3 regions of the Listeria immobilis genome follow, and region 2 is predicted to be linked to each of the others. Evidence: predicted binding sites of a transcription regulator. Region 2 holds the regulator's gene; each other region holds the start of a gene.
The links. The regulator Rex, encoded in region 2, represses fermentation and respiration genes when NADH is low (regulators of the CRP and FNR family bind a similar motif). The targets are predictions, from matches to a motif close to TTGTGAAATATTTCACAA.

Region 1: a site for Rex is predicted at 3,120-3,137, ahead of HCJ45_RS09590 (formate/nitrite transporter family protein). Genes of this name have one in related genera too.
Region 3: a site for Rex is predicted at 4,369-4,386, ahead of HCJ45_RS05085 (cytochrome ubiquinol oxidase subunit I). Genes of this name have one in related genera too.

The regions. Positions count from the first base shown of each region.
Region 1 is NZ_JAASUA010000006.1:150,036-156,567, forward strand. Features, by position in the region: gene HCJ45_RS09570 (glycoside hydrolase family 1 protein) at 1-87, opposite strand, end outside; gene HCJ45_RS09575 (PTS sugar transporter subunit IIA) at 111-449, opposite strand; gene HCJ45_RS09580 (PTS sugar transporter subunit IIC) at 464-1,732, opposite strand; gene HCJ45_RS09585 (PTS sugar transporter subunit IIB) at 1,736-2,041, opposite strand; gene HCJ45_RS09590 (formate/nitrite transporter family protein) at 2,291-3,103, opposite strand; gene HCJ45_RS09595 (effector binding domain-containing protein) at 3,205-3,720, opposite strand; gene HCJ45_RS09600 (DUF1648 domain-containing protein) at 3,812-4,915, opposite strand; gene HCJ45_RS09605 (GntR family transcriptional regulator) at 4,918-5,304, opposite strand; gene HCJ45_RS09610 (AI-2E family transporter) at 5,446-6,532, shown strand, end outside.
Region 2 is NZ_JAASUA010000008.1:82,092-88,623, forward strand. Features, by position in the region: gene groL (chaperonin GroEL) at 212-1,840, opposite strand; gene groES (co-chaperone GroES) at 1,872-2,156, opposite strand; gene HCJ45_RS11100 (CPBP family intramembrane glutamic endopeptidase) at 2,391-3,077, shown strand; gene HCJ45_RS11105 (DUF4305 domain-containing protein) at 3,079-3,279, shown strand; gene HCJ45_RS11110 (redox-sensing transcriptional repressor Rex) at 3,314-3,961, opposite strand; gene HCJ45_RS11115 (ABC-F family ATP-binding cassette domain-containing protein) at 4,271-6,223, shown strand; gene HCJ45_RS11120 (alpha/beta hydrolase) at 6,248-6,532, shown strand, end outside.
Region 3 is NZ_JAASUA010000003.1:60,019-66,550, reverse strand. Features, by position in the region: gene HCJ45_RS14935 (hypothetical protein) at 1-334, shown strand, start outside; gene HCJ45_RS05105 (hypothetical protein) at 336-1,094, shown strand; gene HCJ45_RS05100 (hypothetical protein) at 1,224-2,003, shown strand; gene mbcS (acyl-CoA synthetase MbcS) at 2,039-3,616, opposite strand; gene tadA (tRNA adenosine(34) deaminase TadA) at 3,811-4,281, shown strand; gene HCJ45_RS05085 (cytochrome ubiquinol oxidase subunit I) at 4,661-6,067, shown strand; gene cydB (cytochrome d ubiquinol oxidase subunit II) at 6,054-6,532, shown strand, end outside.

The DNA of each region.
Region 1 (6,532 bases), on a different contig from region 2:
ATCTACTTGAAAAGCTCCTTCTGCCTGATTGGCTGCAATTGCTCCTCCCCAAAGAAAATCTTTCGGAAATTTATAATTTTCAAACATAGTTGTACCTCCTATTTTTTCATTTATTTATTCATTTTTTTAAATAATCTAACCATATGTTCACCAATTAAAATCTCACTTTTCGCTGTCATCAATGTATCTTGTGCGTGGCAGAAAAGGGTAGAATAGCGAATTTGATTACCTGACGCTTCTAATTGGAGTGTATCTGTCTGTAATCCATGTGCGATAACAATTTCTTTTTTTGCTGTTTGGATACTTTCTTCTGCTTTGTCAAAATCTAATTCTTCTAAAAAATTCAAAGCATGTACTAAATCGTTTCTTGCATTTCCTGCATGAATTAATATATTCATTGATAGCTCATTCAAACTATCTGTCTCTTCTATATAGTCTTGCTCTGACATTTTGGTTCCTCCAATCAATTTGTAGCCATTTCTTGATTTGTTTCTTGTGCTTCTAATTTTTCTTTTTTAAGTAAAGAATTATCATATGCTTTAAAGAATGGTAGGTATACAAGCCACGTGATAACAATAATCGCTAAACAGGCAATAATTCCTCGCCAATCTTGTGTTGCTAAATAAGAAGTTACCGGGTACGGCATATACCAAAGTAAGAATGATTGTGCTGGTATATTGACTAAATTAACTGTCATAACAAAATATGCAATACTAGGCACTAAGAAGGCATTTATCCAAGTTGGAATCATTAAGTATGGATTAAATGCAATGGGTGCTCCGAAAAATAATGGTTCATTAATATTAAAAATTGATGGGACGATTACGGCTTTTCCGATTGCTTTTAATTGGATTGATTTACTTAAAATTAGCATCATAATAGAAAGTGATAATGTCGTTCCAACGCCACCAATAGAAATTAAAGCATAGACTGTTTCTTGTGTAGCAATATTTGTAGCTGTTCCACCATTAGCTACTGCTTCTGAATTTGCTGCAAGTCCAGCCATATATACTGGATAAATTGCTGGCATCATGACCCAACCAGAAATCCCAAACGTATAAAGAAATGCAGGAATAAATACCGATAATACAAACCCTGGATAAGATTGTACAATCGAAGCTAATGGACTAAATACAGCAATAATCACTTCAAAGAAATCAATATTAAACTGTACCGTAATTAACCAGCCAACTATTAAAATAAATGTAATTGGTAAAAGACTATTAAACCAACCAACAACAAAATCTGGAATTGGTGTGTCTTCACTAAACAGAGAGCGTTTTGCAGCAAAATTCATTACTACGCTGACAAATAAACCAGTAGTGATTGATAGAAACATCCCTGTTGCTCCAAATCTAGATAAAATATACACTGCATTTCCATCCGCTGTTATTGTTGGAAATAAAAGCATTAAGAATAGGACTAGTCCAGTCGCACCAGCAATTAATTTTTGGCTGCTATTTCCTTTCTTTTCCATCACATAATAAGGAATTAAAAAGGAAACTACTAAACCAAACATTCCAAAAGAAAAGTTACTAATCATCGAGAAATCAGGCATCTTCGGAAATAAATTTTTAAGTAAAGAGACAATGGTAACTAAAGAACCGACAAAAACGAGTGGAAGCGCCGACATAATTGCATCTTGTATTGCAGATACCCAAGGATTTTTAACAACTTTATTTACTTTTGGAGCAAATTTATTCGTCATAAAATCCATCACTTTGTTGTTCATTGTTTACCCCTCCATATTCAAAATTAGTTCCAAGGCTTTTTCACCATTTAAAGAGCCATAAGTAGCCTGAGGAATAACAGTTACTAATACGTCTTTGTCTTTCACTTTTTCTTTTAAATCATCTAACATATAAGACAAATGTGGACCAATTAATAAGTAATCAATTTCATTAATTCGTTCGTCGATTTGAGACTCACTTGCTGCTTTTACTGTAACTTGTTCTCCTTGTTTCTTCGCCGCTTTTCTAATTGCAGCTGCCATAAATCCACTGGAAGCTCCTGAACCACAAATAAGTAAAATGTTTTTCATCTGTATCCTCCCTTTCTTTAACTTAGTCTAATTATATAAACCTTTGTATTCGCTTACAAATACATTTTTTTCCTAGTAATAGGAAAAATCCCCTCCGTAATTAACGAAGAGGATTTCTTTTTAAAATAAAGTTTTTACAAAAAAATCAATCATAAAACTCATTTCCTACTAATATATAAACTTGCTTTTTCAACTAGTTAATAACTTTTCAAAAAAGCTATCTATTAAAAAAACAGATAGCTTCTTTCTTTAACTTTCTTCAATTGGCTGATGTACTTCTTCTTTTACTTTTTTGGGAGCGTTTTTCTTATATGCTAGGAAATAAAACAAACTAACAAATATTGCTCCACCTACTACATTTCCTAAATAAACTGGGATTACGTTCCAAATGAAATCTGCCCATGAATAGTACCCTGCAAAAATTGCGGCTGGGATAATAAACATATTGGCAACAACGTGTTGAAATCCAATCGCAACAAAAGCCATCACTGGGAACCAAATCCCGAGAATTTTTCCAGCGAAATCTTTAGCTGCATAACATAGCCATACAGCTATACCAACAAACCAGTTACAGCCTATTCCTGATACAAATGCTACCCAAAATGGGTCATTAACTTTAGCTCCAGCAGTCGCTATTGTTTTTGGTAAAAAGTCTCCTTCTGTTAGTCCAACAAAATGTCCAAAGAAATAAGCCACAAAGAAGGCTCCTACTAAGTTCATTGCTGATACAATTGCCCAGTTTCTAAGTAATTGTTGAAAAGATATTTTTTTGTCATACCATGCAATCGCTACCGCCATCATATTTCCGGTAATTAGCTCTCCTCCACCAAGTAAGATGCATACTAACCCTACTGGAAAAAGGCTTGCTCCTATTAGCGTAGCAAAACTTCCCCATTCGTGAGGCATCGTTCCAACTGCACGTATGTATAATAAGTAACCGAGTGAGATAAATGCACCACCCAAAAATCCGAGTAAAACAAGCGTTAAAGTACTAGAATTCGCTTTTTGGGTTCCTTTCTCAATAGTAATCTCTGTTACTTCCTGCGGGCTATAATATCCCACATGAATCCCTTCTTTCTTGTTAAAATAATCACAAAATAGCGTTATTATTATAGCACAATCAAAAAAAGCTTGCTAGTATAAAAAAGCCCAGAACAAATGTCCTAGGCATCATTTTGCGTATCAAGCTCTTTTATTACAGGGATTCTAATTTCAATATTGGTGATTTGTCCCGCCTCTTTAGAATAGACTTCTAATTTGAAAGGTAGTGGATCAAAAATCGGATTATTTGCTGTGATATAAGGTTTATATTTTTTCTCTTTAATCGCATTGGCAATTTGTTGATAGCTTTCGTTTAAATCTGTTTCTGGAATGTGTTCGGCAACAAAGTAAGTATGTGCTGGAACTTCAATCCACTCTAACGGATCTTTTAATTCAGTGTATTTTTGCTCTACAGGAAGAACAGCATAGTGCGTTAAGCCATCTTCTATATTATGCACTGAAATCCCGTAAACTATTTTTTGCTCGGAGAAATCATCTAACTCCTCAGCTAAATGGAGCATTTGTCGAAATGCTAATTTTACTTCTGCTCGAAAAGCTTCCGTTTCCAGCCCTTGACGAACAAGTGCTATACCGGTAAATCCTTCCCATTCTTCTAGTCGTTTTGATTTAATCGCCATGATTATCTACTCCTTTTTTAAAAGAATATGACGCCAGAAGATGTTTGTTTTTTTAAATATAACATATAGTAAATACCCCAATCTGCTTAACTTAAAACAACAGACTGATTAAAACTATAGCTACGATAATAAAAAGGAAAGATAACCAAGCAACTGGACGAGCTGCATTTATGGTCCAACCAATACCAAAGCGTTTTTCAACAAATAAGGCTGGATCGTTGCGATTGAAATAAAAAACGCCTGCTTTCCAGAATGAGTCATCATCCCGAATTGGCTTATTCACTCCGTCTGGTTCAGTTGAAAATTTCAATCTACTGCCGCCTTGCCCAACTTTAACAGCAAGCAAAATCACTCCTAAAATAATAACTATGAGCGAAATAATCATCGTAGTAATCATCATTTCAATTGGTAAAGACAATAAAAAGACGAGTTGAATCACAAGGAAATCAATAATTAAAATTGTGCACATAATTAACATAAACTTACTAGATATTTGTCTAAAAAGCATATTTCTTTTTAAAGAGTCTGCTGGATTTTCATTTTCAACGATTTGCTTGCTTCTCGCAATAACAAAATTGATAAATAGAAATACAGCAATCATCACTAATTGTAGCATTGGGAAAAATAAGACACTACTCGGCGACTTCTCTGTTGTACTCGTTATATTTCCTTGTAAATCCATATGTGTTGGAAACTCCATAGGTGCTTGCGGATAAAATACGACTGTAATAGCTAGTGTAATAATAAAAATAAGTAGTGGCACAATGAACCAAGTATAGGAGATTACCATTTTCCTGCGATGAAAACTCGTAGCTACTGTTACGATAGAATTTGTCGAGATTTCTCCAGACATGATTTTTTCTCGTTTCCATTGGAGTGTCGTTTTATGGAACCGATAGTAAATAATAAATGATACAATCAGTTGTAAAAACATGGACCCAATAAAAATTCCGGCTTGGGCAGCTTCATTCATATGAAATCCTTGCAATAGAGCAATTCCGATGATAGCTACAAAGCTCGTCCATAAAGAAACTTGCCCGACATATTGTTTTTTTAGTTGTTTTAAGTCAGCTTTTCGATTTGACCGTTCTCCTACATTGACACCAAAACATTCTGATTTTCGAATAATATATGGTGTAATTGCTTGTAATGAAATGATAGTTATACTAACAAAAATATATATGATAATTTCCATTTTTAGTCCAATCCTTTCAAGTCCTCAAAAATCGCCTTACTTATTTTTATCCATTCTTCTTCTGTTACGCTTCTAACAACCGATTCTGCAATAAGCGGCTTTAATTTACTTTGTAGCTTAGCTAAAAATTGCTCATCCGCCTTCTGGACACCATCTGGATGGATAACTACCCCTTTTTGCCGATGAATTTGAATAAACCCGCCTTGTTTTAATATTTGATAAGCTTTATTTACTGTATGAAAATTAATACCAATATCCGCACCGAGGCTTCTTACTGATGGGAGTTTATCTCCTGGCAAAAGTTCTCGCTTGGCCATTCCTTCAATAATTTGGTCACATATTTGGGTATAAATTGGCTCATCTGATTGAAGATCCACTGCAAGTAACATAGAAACACCTCTCTCTAAACTGTTATATACATTGTATAACAAATATAACTGCAAGTCAATCATAGTAAATTCAGTGGCTATTTAAAGCAGATAATGGTACTATAAAAAATAACAAAAAGGTTTTAGAAAGAAGGGAAAAATTTGAAGTTTTCACGTTTTAGGGATAGTAAACTGTTCTTTTGGACAATGGAGATTTTAGCTGTTGTCGTAGTTGTATTTATCCTGCTCCAAATGAAATACATATTTTCACCAATAGGCATTATCGTCTCTACTTTATTTATGCCAATTTTAGTTGCAGGCTTTCTGTTCTATTTATTTAACCCATTAGTACTATTTCTAGAAAAAAGAAAAGTACCTCGAATTCTTAGTGTTATTATTATTTTCATTGCATTTATTACACTTGTCGTTCTTGCGGTTATGCAACTTGGACCAACACTTGCTAATCAAGTAACTGAGCTTGCTAAAGCAATTCCTGCATATTGGCAAGATTTTGAAAAATGGTTGCAAAGTGTTTCAAATAATCCATCTATCCAAGGAATTGACTTAAAAGCTGAATTAGATAAATTAAATATCTCCCTGCCGAAAATTATGTCAGCTGTAGTAGATGGTGTTGCTTCTAGCTTTGGTGCCATTATTTCATTCGTTTCTAGTTTTGTAATGATTCTTGTTACCGTACCGTTTATCGTATTTTACATGTTTAAAGATGGTCATAAGTTTGTAGAGTCTTCTGGTAATTTCTTCCCAGCGGCAATTCGTGAGGAAGCTAAACAAATCATTAAAGAAATGAACAAAACTATTTCAACTTATATTAGTTCCCAAGCAATTGACTGTTTAGTAGTTGGTTTGTTTACGTTTGTTGGTTATTTAATTATCGGACAGCCTTATGCATTATTATTTGGTTTAATTGCCGGTGCAACAAACATTATCCCTTATCTTGGACCTTTTATTGGAGCGGCTCCTGCAGTCATCGTGGCGCTTTTCACTTCGCCACTTCAAGCATTACTCGTTATTATTGTTGTAACGATTGTGCAACAACTTGATTCTAATTTACTCTCTCCTTATATTGTGGGTAAATCATTATCCATTCATCCATTAACCATTATTATCATTTTAATCGTAGCTGGTAATTTGGCTGGTATTTTTGGAATGATTTTAGGTGTACCAGTATACGCTGTTGTTAAAACTGTTATCCTCAATGTTAACCGTTTAATTAAATTAAGGCGAGACG
Region 2 (6,532 bases):
GTTTTTGGTAAAAGAATTACGAGAATAATAAAGTATTGTTTGTTATAATTCTTGTTGGTTTATTTTGCTCTAGCTTATTCCATTGAAGGCTTTGTGCCCTTTTTTAATCGTAAATATAAAACAACTTTAGCTTTATTATTGTATATTTGCATAAAAAAAGATCTCTGAAAAAATCAGAGATCTCTTAAATAAATCCATTTCAATAGACGGGTTACATCATTCCGCCCATGCCACCCATGCCCATGTCAGGAGGAACTGCTGGGCCATTTTCGCTTGGTTGGTCTGCTACGACTGCTTCGGTAGTTAATAGCAGCGCTGCAACAGATGAAGCGTTTTGTAATGCGGAACGAGTTACTTTTGTTGGATCTACAATACCAGCTTCAATCATATTCACCCATTCGCCGTTTGCTGCATTAAAGCCAACGCCAACTGCTTCATGTTTCAAGCGCTCAACGATAACAGAACCTTCAAGACCTGCATTATGCGCGATTTGGCGTACTGGTTCTTCTAAGGAACGAAGAACAATGTTAATACCTGTTTCTACGTCTCCTTCAGCTTCTAGTTCAGCCACTTTATTGTAAATATTTACAAGCGCTGTACCACCACCAGCTACAATACCTTCTTCTACAGCTGCACGAGTGGAGTTAAGAGCATCTTCAATACGTAATTTACGTTCTTTTAGTTCGGTTTCAGTTGCAGCACCGACTTTAACAACCGCTACCCCACCTGCAAGTTTTGCTAAACGTTCTTGTAATTTTTCTTTATCGAATTCAGAAGTAGTTTCTTCCATTTGCGCACGGATTTGGTTCACACGAGCGCTAATTTGAGTGGAATCGCCTGCTCCTTCAACAATTGTAGTATCGTCTTTTGTTACGACTACTTTGTTAGCTGTTCCAAGTTGCTCAATAGAAGCTGTTTTAAGTTCTAGACCTAAATCTTCTGTGATTACTTGTCCACCTGTTAAAATAGCTACATCTTCCAGCATTGCTTTACGACGATCGCCAAAACCAGGTGCTTTTACTGCTACCACGTTAAATGTGCCACGTAGTTTGTTAAGAACAAGAGTTGCTTGTGCTTCGCCTTCCACGTCTTCAGCAATAATTAACATTGGACGACCTTGTTGAACTACTTGCTCTAAAACTGGTAAGATTTCTTGAATATTATTGATTTTTTTATCAGTAATTAAAATGTATGGTTTTTCTAAAACAGCTTCCATTTTGTCAGAATCTGTTACCATATAAGGACTAGTATAACCGCGGTCAAATTGCATACCTTCTACTACATCTAATTCTGTTGCAAAGCCTTTAGATTCTTCAATAGTAATAACACCATCATTACCAACACGTTCCATTGCTTCAGCGATTAATTTACCAACTTCTTCATCACCAGAAGAAATAGCTGCTACTTGCGCAATAGACTCTTTGCCTTCAATTGGTTTAGAGATAGCTTTAAGTTCTTCAATAGCTGTTGCTACGGCTTTTTCAATACCGCGGCGAACACCGACTGGATTTGCTCCAGCAGTGACATTTTTCAAGCCTTCTTGAATCATTGCTTGTGCCAAAACGGTAGCTGTAGTAGTTCCGTCCCCAGCAACGTCATTTGTTTTAGAAGCAACTTCTGAAACAAGTTTTGCTCCCATGTTTTCAAATGGATCTTCTAATTCAATTTCTTTCGCAATCGTTACACCATCATTGGTAATTAATGGGGAACCGAATTTCTTCTCTAAAACAACATTACGACCTTTTGGGCCAAGCGTTACTTTTACTGCGTTTGCTAATTGGTCCACACCACGTAACATGGCACGACGAGCATCTTCACTAAATTTAATATCTTTTGCCATTTTATATTTCCCTCCGATTAGTTAAGTTTTATTATTTGGTAATTGCTAAAATGTCACTTTCACGTAAAATCAAGTAGTCCGTGCCTTCATATGTCACTTCAGTTCCAGAGTATTTTGCAAAAATAACTGTGTCACCTTCGACTACTTCAAGTGATTCTTTTGATCCGTTTTCAAGGACACGACCTGAGCCAACTGCAATAATTTTACCTGTTTGTGGCTTTTCTTTCGCAGAGTCTGGTAATACAATACCACTTGCTGTTTTTTCCTCTGCTTCCAGTACCTCAATTACAACACGATCTCCTAATGGTTTTAACAATGTAAATGACCTCCTCTGATATAGTTGAACTTTCATTTTAGCACTCGACACATTAGAGTGCTAACACAGTTATTATGATACCAAACCTGACAAAAAATGCAAGTATAAACGTTCAAAAATGAGAGAATTCTAATTTGCGCTAGTGTCAGATAACTTGTACAATAAGGAGAGTTATTTCTGTTTATTTTAAGCACTTTTAGCTGAATTTGATTTATATAGAGAGGATGCGTTTTTTTGGCTAAACGTTATTTGACGATTGTTTTTGTTTATTTATTACTACTTTTTTCTGCTTCTGTTGGGATTCCAATTGTTTATCATATTTTTATGAGCACTACTTCCATTTCCAGTGTAGATGCCAATGCCTATAGTATGATTATTTGGTCGATTTTTTCTAATATTCTTTCGCTGATTATTATTTTCGCACTTCTTTATAAAAAGCCTGAGGAAAATAAAATCATTCTTGGTGAAAAAATGCCGCCGCTACGTAGTTTCCTTTGGGTTATTGGTGGAGTCATTGGTTTATATTTTGCGCAAATCATTTGTAGTATTATTATTTCGCTGATTTCCGGTAGTATTAATGAATCTGTTAATACAGAACGACTTGTGAATTTAACAAAAGCAGCTCCGATTTTCTTGTTATTTATTTCTATTCTTGGACCTATTTTAGAAGAACTTGTTTTTAGAAAAGTGATTTTTGGTGGTTTAAGTAATGTGATGAATATTCATGTCGCTGCGGTGATTAGTTCGCTTTTCTTCGGTTTGCTTCATGGGGATATTTCCTTCTTACTTACTTATTTTGTTATCGGGCTAATCCTTTGTTTTCTTTATACGAAAACAAAACGAATTTCCGTTTCGATGGGGGCTCATATTTTAATGAATACGATTGTTTTATTAATAAGTTTAGGTTTTATTGGAGGTTGATATGAAAAATTCATTAATCAAGCAAAGTTTTCTTTATTTTGCACTTGGATTGGTATTTGGCTTTTTTACTTTTGATCGTATAGTAGAATATGGCTATGATATTTTGGCCTATATTTTAATTGTCATGACGATGATTGATTTTGGCATTGGTATTGGCTTAATTATTGTTGGGCTTAAAAGGCGGCATAAAAAAAATCTGTAGAAAGCAAGTTTTTGCTTACCTTCTACAGATTTTTTTATTCGGTTTTCGCCGGATAGTTTTCTAGGAAATAAATCAATGTTTGTAATTCGGTTGTAAGATCGATGTGGTGTACACGAACTTGTTTTGGAACACTGATACGAGCTGGTGTAAAGTTTAAAATCCCTTTTACATCTGCTTCGATTAAGCGATCCACAGTTACTTGCGCCTCGTCAGCTGGAACCGTAAGAATAACTACTTCTACACCATTTTCACGAACAATTTCTTCCATATCATTTAAGTGATAAATAGGAATATCTTGTTGCACACTACCTACTTTCGCTGGATCTACATCGAATGCAGCAACGATTTTGATATTATTGTTTTTCATGAAATTATAATGTAATAGTGCTGTACCAAGGTTACCAACACCAATTAATGCTACATTTGTTTGTTTGTCTTGACTAAGTGTTTTACTAAAAAAGTCGAGTATGTATGCAACGTTATACCCGTATCCTTTCTTGCCTAATGCGCCAAAATATGAAAAATCACGTCGAATCGTCGCTGAATCAACTTTCACAGCTTCACTCAGTTCTGCTGATGATACTCGTTCCTTACCTGACTCATCTAGGTATTTCAAGTAACGATGATATAATGGTAAGCGCTTTGCTGTCGCTTGTGGAATTTTTGTTGTTTCCTCCATCATGCCTTCTGTCCCTTCTTCTTAAATTTTTTCTGAAGTTTGAAGCTTTTGTGAACTGTACTTCCTTTCACATGCTTGCTTATATACTATAAACATTTCACAAGGAATGCACAAACTTTTTGCTCACGACTTTAGAGCAAAGTTTTGTCCTGCAAAATATCTTGTCTTATCCTTCTTTTCTATTTTACGCTAAAATCACAAATAATGCGAGCGATTTCACAAACTAACCTAATATTAAACAAACGGCGGTTACATTGCGATTACTTAACTTTTAAGATAAACTGGTATAGAGAACATTCGAGGAGAGAGAATATGATTTTATTACAAGTTCAGCAAATTTCTAAATTCTTCGGTGCAGAAGTTATTTTGGATAATATTAAATTAGAAGTAAAAACGGGTGACCGTATAGCTTTAGTCGGTCGAAACGGTGCTGGAAAATCAACGCTACTTAAAATTATTGCTGGAAAAATGAGCTATGATAGCGGCATGATTTCCAAACCTAAAAGTGTAGAAATTGGTTATTTAGCACAAAACACCGGGCTAGAATCTACTAAGACGATTTGGGACGAAATGCTGAGTGTTTTCGCATCCCTTCGAAAAATGGAACAAGATCTACATGAAATGGAAGTTCGGCTGGGTGAACCAGAACTTTATAACCATCCTGAAAATTATCAAGCATTAATGAAAGACTATGACACTTTGCAACATACATTTAAAGAAAGTGGCGGGTATACGTATGAAGCAGAAATTCGTTCCGTTTTAAATGGTCTTCGCTTTTATCCTGCCGATTATGAAGTAGAAATCGCCTCGTTAAGCGGGGGACAAAAAACGCGGCTGGCACTAGCCAAACTGCTACTTGCTAAACAGGATATCCTTGTGCTGGATGAACCAACTAACCATTTAGACATTGAAACTTTATCATGGTTAGAAACCTACTTGCAAAATTACAACGGATCCCTGCTGATTGTTTCCCATGACCGTTATTTTCTAGATAAAGTAGTTAATCAAGTCTATGAAATCAGTCGAACGAAAATAGAACATTACAAAGGTAATTACAGTTCTTTTGTTAGCCAAAAACAAGCAAAATTAGAGCAAATGTGGAAAGAGTTTGATAAGCAACAAAAGCAGATTGCTAAATTAGAAGACTTTGTTGCAAGAAACCTTGTCCGTGCATCCACCACAAAACGAGCGCAGAGCAGACGAAAACAATTAGAAAAAATGGATGTTTTAGACCGACCTCAAGGCGATGAAAAAGCTGCTCATTTTGGTTTTCATTTTGAAAAACAAACAGGTAAAGATGTTCTCATGGTAGATAAGCTTAGTATTGGTTATGCCAAAGATAAGCAAGTCGCCGCTAACCTTACTTTTGAAATGAAACGTCAAGATAGCCTAGCGCTGGTTGGCCCAAATGGAATTGGCAAATCTACCCTTTTAAAAACACTTATACGTGATCTTCCGTCGCTTAGTGGTGACTTTCATTTTGGAGCTGGTGTAAAAATTGGTTACTATGACCAAGAACAAGCAAAACTCACATCGAATAAAACCGTTTTAATGGAGCTTTGGGACGATTATCCAGAGCTAAATGAAGTTAATATCCGTACAACACTTGGTAATTTTTTATTTTCGGATGATGATGTTTTAAAAAATGTCCAGTCGCTTAGTGGTGGCGAAAAAGCAAGGCTCGCACTCGCAAAACTCACTTTACTTCAAGCAAATGTCCTTATTCTAGATGAGCCTACCAACCATTTAGACATTGAAAGTAAGGAAGTTTTAGAAGCTGCTTTAATTGATTTTGAAGGAACGATTTTATTTGTATCCCATGACCGTTACTTCATTAACCGTATCGCTTCCAAAGTAGTCGAACTAGCGCCCGAAAAAGCAACTGTCTTCCTCGGCGACTATGACTATTATCAAGAAAAATTAGCTGAAATGAAAGAACTCGCACGATTAGAGGCAGAAGAACGCAGGGAAAACGGCGAAGAAGTAGCTGCCACTGCTTCGATGCGCAAAAGAAATTACCAAGAAGAAAAAGAACAGCAAAAATTACTTCGTCAAAGAAAACGCAAACTAGAAGAAATTGAGCAACAAATGGAAGAAACAGATACAATAATCGCTGCACTCGAACTTGAGTTAACCAAACCAGAAATTTTTCAAGATCATGAAAAAACGCTTGAAATCACTGGGAAATTAGATGCTGCAAAAGAGATTGTAGAAAAATTAATGGAAGAATGGGAAGAAATAAGTGAAGAACTAGAATCTATCTAATCTGCATAAAAAAAGGAGCATACAATGAAAAAGATTTTAATTATTTCTGGTTCTATTTTGATTGGATTACTTCTTATTATTACTATTAGCGCAAGTTTTTATTTATACAGCTATGCGTTAGCTCGCGATAATACAAGTATGGATGATCAGCCGACAACCGATGTGACAAGTGCTACTGCCAAACTAGCCAAGAAAAATCGAGTAGAAAATCAAGCGTGGATGGAAAACCAAAAACTCATTCATTGGACAGAAAAATCAAGTGATAATCTAAAACTAGAAGCCAATTATTTAGAAGCTGCTCAACCTTCT
Region 3 (6,532 bases), on a different contig from region 2:
TAATCAAGATTATAAAATTTCGAAAGTGTTAACTATTATGTTAAGATTTTCTGGGCTCTCTGTTGTGGTTGCTTTAGTAGTTATGCAATTTTATAGACTGAATAAATCCTGGATTATAAATTTAAGGGGAGTAAGTGGAGAGATTTCTAGTAATATTACAGATGATGTGATAGGTATTGTTTTTGGTATCCCATTATTATTGATAATCACCTTAATCCCCACTTTCTTACTGTTTAAACCGAATCTTTTTGTTCGGGGAGAAGTGGTTAAGAAACATGCAGAAGAATTTCGAAAGGCAACCAATTCTACTGAAAAAGAATGGTATGGGGCATAAAATGAAATTAACAAATATTTTATTCAACAAAAAGATAAAAGAAAGTGTAGAGAAAATTGATTTTAATAAAGCAAGCCAGATAATTACCTATACAAAGATAAATAAGCTTATGAACCAAAAATTATTGTTTACGAGATATAGTATTTTCACAGTGATAATCATCATTGAAATATTACTGGCAAGCACTTTATCTGGCTGGGTATTTAGTAGTCCTATTTTTGCATTAATGGAATGGTTAGTTATTTTATTGACGATTATCTATTTTTTTAAGATAATTTCGAAATGCTTCTCTGAGAACTATTTGACCAGATTTTATTCTTGTTGTTCGATTATTTTTAGCATAGTATCATGTATCTTCTCGCTTGGATTATGGTTTGTACTAGCAGCATTTTCGAGCGGGATAAAGGAAGAATACTTAGCCCAAATCCTACTGCAAACCATTATTACGGTAGTTTTTGCAATTTTAGTCGGGTATGCAATTTACAAATATTTACAGTATTTAGCAATAAAGGAGTTAGCTGATTTTGATAAAACTCTAAAAGTTCCTCTATGGGGAAGAATTGTTGATAAATCAGTAATTTATGGAATAGTTATTGTGATAGGTGGTATGCAAGTATATCGAATGAATAAGTTTTGGTTGTTAAATGACTCTTCGTGGGTTTCGACATTGCTAGTTCCTATCGCTCAGACAGTTTTGGGAGCGATTATCTTTATTCTTTTGATAGCCCTCCCGGTACGTTTTTTTACCCGGAATTCGTGAAAAGCTATTTGCTTCAAAAATACACAGAAGAATTCCGCAAAGAAAATGGTATGACGGAAAAAGAGTGGTATACTGAGTAACTATTTAAAGAGAATCGGAACACTACTTCTGTAGAAATGGAGCTTTCAAATGAAAACCATAATGAGTAAAATCTCTTTTGAAGAAGCTAAACAATTAGTAGATACAAAAGAAAGCATCACTTCAAGAGGTATACAACTATTTATGCTTGGATTGTTTTGTGGTTTTATGGCTGTACTACCTTTGAAGAATTCTATCATTATAACAAGCATTTTAATTCTAATGATTTTAATAAGCTTTATTTATTATTTTACAGTGAAATCTAGCGATAAACTTTTGGAAGACTTTGGATGGCAGATGGCAAAATATTTAATGATTCAAACTATTACCGTGAGCATACTTTTAGGAATAAGAGTTGATGGTGATAAGCCTTTTGGGGAGTATTATATTTTAGTGGCGCTGTGTTATTTGTTTGTGGTTGCTTTGCTTTGCTATTTCCGATGTAAAGCGATGATGCTAAATTATTTGAAAAAAAATGGCATAAAATTAAAAGAATCCTCAGTAACTAAGGTATGGAGTAAATTTTTTTTAAAGCTTTCGATTGGTTTATTAGTGGCTATTGTCTTGGGGACACAAATATACAGGCTAAATAAATGGTGGTTCATTGGAAATGACAGCTCGCCGGGAGTAGTATCTATTCAAAATGAATGGCTGGGAACTTTAATAGTTTTAGTTGGTGGGGTTTTACTAATAGCATTTGTGGTTGTTTTTTCGTTGTTGCCAACTTTATTATTTAATGCAAAAACAATTTCAGAAGGTATTTTGTTAAAAATGTATGCAGAAGAATTCCATAAAGAAAATGGCTTTACTGAAAAAAAGCATAGTGAATAAAAAAAGTTCTCATTTGAGAACTTTTTTCAATCACATTATTTATGCACACTCGCAAATTCAGCATCACGTAATTCCACACGACGAATTTTTCCAGAATCGGTTTTTGGCAGAGTCTTTACAAACTCGATACGGCGCGGATATTTATATGGTGCAGTTTGTTCTTTCGTAAATGTTTGCAGCTCGTGAACTAGGTCGTCTGTGTCTTCGTAACCATCTTTTAAGACGATGAAAGCTTTTACGACGGTGCCGCGGATTTCGTCAGGGCTTGCGACAACAGCTACTTCTTTTACAGCAGGGTGATGAGTCAAGGCATCTTCCACTTCAAAAGGTCCAATCGTGTAACCAGAGCTAATGATAATATCGTCGTTTCTACCTTGGAACCAGTAATAGTTATCTTCGTCACGAATCGCACGGTCACCAGAAACAAAATAATCACCACGAATTGCTTTTTGAAGACGTTCAGGTTCTTTATAGTATTCTTTAAACAATGCTGGGAAATCTCTACGCATTGCAATATCACCGATCTCACCAACACCGACCGGATTTCCATCAGCATCAATAATCGCCATAAATTCAGGCATAATTGGTTTGCCCATTGAACCGGGGCGAATTGGCGTATCTACAAGCGTTCCAATCAATAGCGTGCTCTCAGTTTGACCATAGCCATCCCGAACTTTAATATCAAAATTATTTTGGAAAACTTGAATTACTTCTCGGTTTAGTGGCTCACCAGCTGAAACGGCGCTCCGCAATGAACTTAAATCATGTTCGCGCAAATTATTCACTTTCGCCATTAAGCGATATTCGGTTGGCGTACAGCATAGGACGTTAATTTTCTCTTCGCTAAGCAAGTTAAGTTGTTTTTCAGGGATAAAACGACCATTATAAACGAAGCCAGTCGCGCCTTTTCCGAGTACAGATAAGAAAGGAGACCAAACCCATTTTTGCCAGCCAGGACCAGCAGTAGCCCAGACAATATCATCTTCATGAATGTCTAACCAGTGATCGGCTGCGATACGAATATGTGCGTAACCCCAACCATGAATATGCACAACGCCTTTAGGATTACCAGTAGTTCCGCTAGTAAAAGCAAGCAAACATGCATCATCACGAGAAGTTTCCACTCGTTCGAAATCGCTTGAAGCAGTTTCCATCAATGTTTCATAGTGGTCCCAACCGGGCAATTTTCCACCAACAATAATTTTTTTAGAGACAGAAGGAGTGTCGTTAATTTTATCAAATTCAGCCGTCATTCCATTATAGGAAACAATCGCTTTTACGTTTGCGTGGCGAATACGATACTCCAAGTCATGGGCTTTAAGTAACTCAGAAGCAGGGATGATAATTGCACCAGCTTTCCATAAGCCCATATAAATTGCATACGTTTCAAGCAGACGAGGAGTCATGACGATAACGTGATCGCCTTTTTTTACGCCAGCATTTTTTACAACATTTGCGAATTTACTTGCTTGTTCAAGCAAATGACGGTAACTCCAAGTTTTTGTTTCATCATGTTCATTTTTCCAAATTAAAGCCGTTTTTTCAGAACTAAATTTAGCAATCTCGTCGGTAATATTATAAAGTTCTGGAGCAAGTAGGTTCTCTGAATTCATAATAATTCTCCTTTATAAGTAGATTGTATATTTTGATAATTTTGTTTTAGTACCTAGTATTAATATATGGTAATATAAATAACTTATGAAAGCAACTAAAAGTATCCTGTGAAAGCCTGAGCAGATTATTCCTATATATTATAGAAGCTATGCTAAAATGACAGTGAGTGACTTTTTAGAAATGAGGTGCGTGGATGGACGAAGCTTTCTTTATGCAACAAGCGCTTGAAGAAGCAGAGAAAGCCCGAGAAATAGGAGAAGTTCCAATTGGTGCAGTGGTTGTTTTAGATGGAGAAATTATTGGTCGGGCGCATAATTTGCGTGAAACTAGCCAGAATGCAGTGACCCATGCGGAATTACTTGCAATTCAAGATGCTTGTCAACACCAAAATTCGTGGCGATTAAGTGGCGCAGAACTATATGTCACCTTAGAACCATGTCCAATGTGCAGTGGAGCGATTTTGCTTTCAAGAATTGATAAGGTATACTACGGCGCTAAAGATCCAAAAGCAGGAACGGTAGGCTCCCTTATGAATTTACTGCAAGATGACAGATTTAATCATACTTGCGAAGTGGAAGCAGGATTAATGGAAGCAGAAAGTAGTGCGATGTTAAAAAATTTCTTTCAAGAATTGCGAAAGAGAAAGAAAATAGATAGGCCTTAAGACTCATTATGCAAAAACGCAATTTTAAATATATATTTGTGAAATAAAAAGCAATAAGTCTTACCAACATTTACAGCGCCATAACTCTTGAGAAATTTGTCACAATCTATTTAAATGAAAATAACATCTAAAGTACTAAATAAATTTGTCTCAAAATAGGATAAAATATACTCCAGATAGAACTTATTATAAAATAAAAATCTTTCTTAACTAGTTCCTAAATCTGTGAAAGCCAAGAATACATATTATATTGCTATGTTTTGTGAATAACAGAGCAACTGAGCACGTCACTTTGGGCGATTTTTCACAAGGTTTTTAAGAAAGATGCGAAATGAGGAGCAAAACTAGTAACATTTAGCATAAAAAGGAGGAGAAAAGGGTGGATAAACTATTTTTAGCCCGTTTTCAATTCGCATCAACAACGATTTTCCATTTCTTATTTGTACCACTTTCAATTGGACTTGTATTTATGGTTGCTCTTATGGAAACGTTGTATGTCGTGAAGGGGAAAGAAATTTACAAAAAAATGTCGAAGTTTTGGGGACACATATTCCTAATTAACTTTGCTGTCGGTGTTGTAACCGGGATTATTCAAGAATTCCAGTTTGGGATGAACTGGTCGGATTACTCTAGATTTGTTGGAGATGTATTCGGAGCGCCACTTGCTATTGAAGCGCTACTTGCATTTTTTATGGAGTCTACTTTTATCGGACTATGGATTTTCGGTTGGGATAAACTAGGAAAAAAATTACATTTAGCATGTATTTGGCTGGTTTCAATCGGAACAATCATGTCTAGTTTCTGGATTTTAGCAGCAAACTCATTTATGCAACATCCGGTTGGTTTTGAATTTAAAAACGGTCGTGCAGAAATGAATGACTTTTTACAACTAATTACTAACGGACAACTACTAGTGGAGTTTCCGCACGTTATATTCGGGGCTTTTGCCACTGGAGCCTTTTTCATCGCCGGTGTCAGTGCGTATAAGATGCTCAAAAAACAAGATGTCGCCTTCTTTAAACGATCATTCCAAATTGCAATGGTAATGGCCGTTATTGGTGGCTTTGGTGTTGCGTTTAGTGGACACTCACAAGCACAATACTTAGTTAAAACACAACCAATGAAAATGGCAGCAACAGAAGGGATTTGGGAAGATACAGCTGACCCAGCTCCGTGGACAATGCTCGCCAAAATTGATCCTGAGAATAAAGAAAACGACTGGGAACTCAACGTCCCATATGCGCTAAGTTTCTTATCTTACGGAACATTAAGTGGTAGCGTAGAAGGTATGAATACGTTACAAAAAGAATACGAAGAAAAATATGGTGAGGGTGATTACATTCCACCAGTAAAAACAGCATTTTGGAGTTTCCGCATCATGGTTGGCGCTGGTATGCTAATGATCATGTTCGCGCTAATCGGTATTGTACTTGCTTGGAAGAAAAAACTTGTTAATGCAAAATGGTATTTACGTTTCATGATTCCAATGATTGGCTTCCCATTCCTTGCGAACTCAATGGGTTGGATTATGACAGAAATAGGGCGGCAACCATGGGTAGTTTTCGGTTATATGAAAACAGCTGATGCGGTATCGCCAAACGTATCATCCGGACAAATTTTATTCTCGATAATTGCCTTCTCTACAATCTATACAATTTTAGCAATTCTCTTGGTTTACTTGTTCATTCGTGAAATTAAAAAAGGACCAGACGGACACAAACCAGAAAAAGAAGAAGTTTCCATAGATCCGTTTGATAAGGGGGATGCAAGCATTGTCACTAAATGAGTTATGGTTTCTATTAATCGCCATCTTGTTCATTGGGTTCTTCTTCCTTGAAGGTTTTGACTTCGGTGTAGGGATGTCTACACGCTTTATGGCTAGAAATGCTTTAGAACGCCGCGTACTCGTAAATACGATTGGGCCGTTCTGGGATGCAAATGAAGTTTGGTTATTAACAGCTGGGGGCGCAATTTTTGCCGCTTTCCCTAACTGGTATGCAACAATGTTTAGTGGATATTATATTCCGCTAGTGTTCTTATTACTTGCCTTAATCGGCCGTGGTGTTTCGTTTGAATTCCGTGGTCAAAAAGATTCTGCTCTTTGGGTAAAAACATGGGACTGGGTTATTTTCTTCGGTAGCATTTTGCCGCCATTCCTATTCGGTGTATTATTTGCAAGTTTGATTCAAGGAATGCCAATTAATAGCAATATGAATATGTATGCTGGATTCTTTGATTATATAACTGTATT